2 regions of the Pseudoalteromonas rhizosphaerae genome follow, and region 1 is predicted to be linked to the other one. Evidence: predicted binding sites of a transcription regulator. Region 1 holds the regulator's gene; the other holds the start of a gene.
What was found. Region 1 encodes FliA, which starts transcription of late flagellar genes. Its sites were predicted from a motif close to CTAAAGNTNNNNNNNNNNNNGCCGATA; they were not measured.
Positions count from the first base shown of each region.

Region 2: pomA (flagellar motor protein PomA) is a predicted target of FliA. The motif match lies at 1,262-1,288, and genes of this name have one in related genera.

Region 1 is NZ_CP118496.1:4,110,007-4,112,412, reverse strand. It holds gene PVK79_RS17745 (MinD/ParA family ATP-binding protein) at 1-854, shown strand, start outside; gene flhF (flagellar biosynthesis GTPase FlhF) at 1-1, shown strand, start outside; gene PVK79_RS17740 (RNA polymerase sigma factor FliA) at 881-1,591, shown strand; gene cheY (chemotaxis response regulator CheY) at 1,632-2,015, shown strand; gene PVK79_RS17730 (protein phosphatase CheZ) at 2,033-2,406, shown strand, end outside.
Region 2 is NZ_CP118496.1:1,113,871-1,116,276, reverse strand. It holds partial or broken gene PVK79_RS04860 (flagellar motor protein MotB) at 1-428, opposite strand, end outside; gene pomA (flagellar motor protein PomA) at 431-1,198, opposite strand; gene PVK79_RS04850 (exodeoxyribonuclease VII small subunit) at 1,500-1,742, shown strand; gene ispA ((2E,6E)-farnesyl diphosphate synthase) at 1,746-2,406, shown strand, end outside.

The sequences.
Region 1 (2,406 bases):
ACACAGTATTAGATCAAGCAAGTGGCCTGCGTAAAATGAGTCAAAACAATAATAACGGCGTTAAAGTTATCGCTGTAACAGGTGGTAAAGGTGGCGTAGGGAAAACTAACGTCTCACTTAACACTGCGATTGCGTTGGGTCAGCTCGGAAACCGAGTGTTAGTTCTGGATGCCGATTTGGGTTTAGCAAATTGTGATGTGATGTTAGGGCTTCGGGTTGAACGTAATCTATCTCATGTACTATCAGGTGAATGTGAGCTCGATGAAATTTTAGTTGAAGGGCCTGCAGGAATTAAAATAGTACCAGCGACGTCAGGCTCACAAAGTATGGTGGAACTTTCTCCATCAGAACATGCTGGATTAATTCGTGCTTTTAGTGAGTTGAATACCGAATTTGATATATTAATTGTTGATACTGCTGCTGGTATCTCTGACATGGTATTAAGTTTTTCGCGCGCAGCGCAAGATGTCATGGTAGTAGTATGTGATGAACCGACCTCAATAACCGACGCTTATGCATTAATCAAAGTGTTGAGTCGTGAGCATGGTGTGTATAAGTTTAAAATAGTTGCTAATATGGTGCGCAGTATGCGTGAAGGCCACGAACTATTTGCTAAGCTCTCAAAAGTAACGGATCGCTTTTTGGATGTCTCAATGGAATTGGTTGCAACAGTCCCTTATGATGAAAACATGCGTAAAGCAACTCGTCGTCAAAAAGTAATTGTTGATTTATTTCCAAATTCTCCAGCGGCAATTGCATTTAAAACATTAGCGACAAAAGCAGTTAAATGGCCTATACCTAATCAACCATCTGGCCATTTAGAATTTTTCATAGAAAAATTAGTAAACGGCTAACTATGACGGCATCGGTGAATAAAGCGATGGGATATCAATCGACACAAAATTTAAATGTGATTGTTGAGCGACATGCTTCTTTAGTTAAAAAAGTGGCTTGTCATTTGATCGCTCGTTTACCCGCGAGTGTGCAACTCGATGATTTGATTCAATCGGGGATGATAGGGTTAATTGAAGCATCAAAAAACTTTGATGCGACTAAAGGTGCAAGCTTTGAAACCTTTGCGGGCATTCGTATTCGTGGTGCGATGCTGGATGAAATGCGCCGAGGTGATTGGGCTCCTCGCTCAGTGCACCGTAATAGCCGCAGAGTTGCTGAAGCGATTAGTGAGCTAGAAAGCAGCCTGAATCGAGAACCTAAAGACAGTGAAGTTGCTGAAAAACTTGATATTACGCTAGATGAGTACCATCATATTCTTAGTGATGTAAATTCAAGTAAGGTTTTAGGTATAGAAGACTTGGGAATTGATGAAGATGTTATCACACCAGTGGGACATGATTTAGCACTAGACAAGCCCTTTAATAACGTTAAAAATGAACGTTTTAATCAATCATTATTAACAGCTATACAATCTTTACCTGAACGAGATGGGTTAGTATTGTCGCTTTATTATAATGATGAAATGAATTTAAAAGAGATTGGACATATACTCGATGTAAGCGAATCGCGTGTGAGTCAGATACATGGTCAGGCGATGATTAAGCTCAAAGCAAAAATCAATGACTGGATTAACTAGTAGTAAGTAAATATAGGTTCAGACCTCACCGGAGGATGTTTTGGATAAAAACATGAAAATTCTTGTTGTTGATGATTTTTCGACGATGAGACGTATTATCAAAAATCTGTTAAGAGATTTGGGTTTTACAAATGTACAAGAAGCTGATGATGGCTCAACAGCTTTACCGATGTTGCAGAATCAAGAATTTGATTTTGTAGTAACAGATTGGAACATGCCTGGCATGCAAGGAATTGACCTCTTGCGCGCTATCAGGGCCGATGACAGCCTGAAACACATCCCTGTTTTAATGGTAACAGCAGAAGCTAAAAAAGAACAAATTGTTGCTGCTGCACAAGCTGGTGTTAACGGCTATATCGTTAAACCATTTACAGCCGCAACACTGAAAACCAAATTGGAAAAAGTGTTTGAGCGTTTAGGTTAAATAAATAGGAGAGGCTTATGTCAGCACCAGCTGCGCCTCAGATCAGTTTAGAACAAGCCCGGCAGCTTGTGGTTTACCTTGAAAATGGTGAACAAGATAAAGCTGATCAGTTAATTATTGATGCGGCGTCAAAAGAGCAATCAGAATTATTTGCCGAAGTAGGCAAACTTACGCGTCAGCTTCATGATGCGTTGAAAAATTTTGAGCTTGATACACGTTTAGCTGATTTGACCAAAGACGCACTCCCCGATGCTAAGCAGCGTCTAAACTATGTTATGGAAATGACAGAGAACGCTGCTAATAAAACCATGGATGCTGTAGAAGCAAGTTTACCAATTGCCCAACAGCTTGCAGATGATATTTCAGACATTAAACCCACTTGGGATCGTTT
Region 2 (2,406 bases), 2.3 Mb from region 1:
GCAGAAATAGATTGTTCTGATGCTTGTTGTTGCGCTGTACTTTGTGACTCACCGCCACGCTTATTACCGCGTTGCTCTTGACGACCGCCAGCTGAGCTTTCATCACCAGCCTGAAACTCAAGCATTTGCTGGGTCATTTCGACAGTTTGCTGTTGAATGGTTTCGATTGGAGTAGGTTCAGGTTTACCTGGGGTGAACTCCATCGCGATAACGGATGTTCCTTTGGGAATATCTTTTACTTCTATTTTATTTTGTACACCAAAGGCAAACTTCATTGAGCCTGCGATTTGTTTAAATTTAAGTACATCCATTTCTGAAAACGCGAGTAAAAGTACAAAGAAGCACATCAATAGTGACATCAAATCCGCGAAGGTACCCATCCATGCTGGTAACCCGGGTGGTGGACACTTGCACTCTTGATCTGACATGCTTACTCCTCAGTATCCACTTTTCGTTTTGATTCAGCTAGGTAGTTTTTCAAAATACCTTCGATGACTTTTGGGTTTTGGCCATCTTGTATACCTAATACCGCATCTAAAATTAGCCGCTGATTCATTGCTTCTTCGTCTTTACGCAATTCCAATTTTACTTGGATAGGAATTGCCACCACGTTTGCTAAAAACGCACCATATAATGTTGTTAAAAGCGCTACCGCCATCGCAGGACCAATCGCTTTAGGGTCATCCATATTCGACAACATCGCAACTAGACCAATCAAAGTACCGATCATACCCATCGCAGGCGCAATATCGGCAAGCGCTTTAAACAAACCGGCCCCCGATTCATGACGAGTAGAAGTAAGAGAAATATCTTTTTGCAAGGTGGCACGAACAACATCAGCGTCATGACCGTCAACAAGCATATCAACCCCTTTACGCATAAACGCATTGGGTATTTCTGCTTCCTCTAGTGCTAAAAATCCGCCTTTACGGGCCGAGTCTGCAAGTTCAACTGCTTTTTCGATAAGCTCTTCAGGTGACTCTATTTTGAACATGAAGGCTTTAGCCGCGACTTTACCGATACCGAGGAATTGACTCATCGTATAGTTTGATAACACTATAAAAATCGAACCACCGAAAACAATAACCACCGATGGCGTGTTATAAAACATAGCCACTTCGCCGCCACTACTTAGTACCATTGACATAGCAATAAGACCAATAGCTCCGAGAATACCTATAATGGTTGCTAAATCCACTTACCCCTCCAGAGGAATCGATGCTTTGTTGCTACCAGCAACAAATTTTTATTATTAACAGCTTATCGGCAATCTATTGAATTACTTAAACCATTTAATGAAAAAAATGAAATGAAAGTTTTCAACCCTATTTGGCATTTTAAGCTACCATTGATAACCTGCAAGGTTTAAGCAAAGGTATAAATAATTAAAAGTGGCAAGAAAACAATTAATTATTCAAAAAAAATGCATCACCCTTTGACCTAGTTTAGCATTCCCCCTAAAATTGGCCTCACATTTCTATCATCTAAGTTAAATCAGTATGGCGACGAAAAAACCAGAGAACCTAAGCTTCGAGCAAGCGCTTGATGAATTATCCTTAATCGTCACAGAAATGGAGCAAGGAGAGCTTTCCCTTGAGCAATCGTTAAAACAGTTTGAACGCGGTATTGCTTTAGCCGGCGCATCTTCAAGTAAGTTACAACAAGCTGAACAAAAAGTAGCGATTTTAATGGGTAGTGATAGTCAGTCACCACTTACTAACTTTGATAATGATTTGGAATAACGGGTGTTAATAACAGAGCAAATAAAATGTGCTCAACAAGATGTTGAAGCCACTCTCAATCAGTATTTTGAGCAACCGCTCGATACCGAGCAAAGCATCAAACAAGCCACCCACTACAGCGTTTTAAATGGCGGTAAACGATTACGGCCATTTTTAGTGTATGCCACGGGGAAAATGCTTGGCGCAAATAAACAAGATTTAGACGTGTTGGCTGCTGCTATTGAATGTATTCATAGTTATTCGTTAGTTCATGATGATTTACCCGCGATGGATGACGACGACCTGCGACGTGGTAGACCGACTTGCCATATTGTCTATGGCGAAGCTCATGCTATTTTAGCCGGTGATGCGCTGCAAACATTAGCGTTTGATTTAATTGCTAACCATCCATTTAACGTTTCTGCACAGCAACAGTTAAATATGATTGCAGCACTTACCAAAGCATCGGGTATTGAAGGTATGGTCGGTGGTCAAGCACTGGATATTGCAGCGACTGACAAATTAGTCAATTTAGCTGAGCTCGAACGTATCCATAAATTAAAAACAGGTGCTTTGTTAAATTGTGCAATTACTTTAGGTGCATTATGCGCAGCTGATACAAATCAACAAACATTATTACAATTAAAACAGTTTGGTGATGCAATTGGACTGGCTTTTCAGGTGC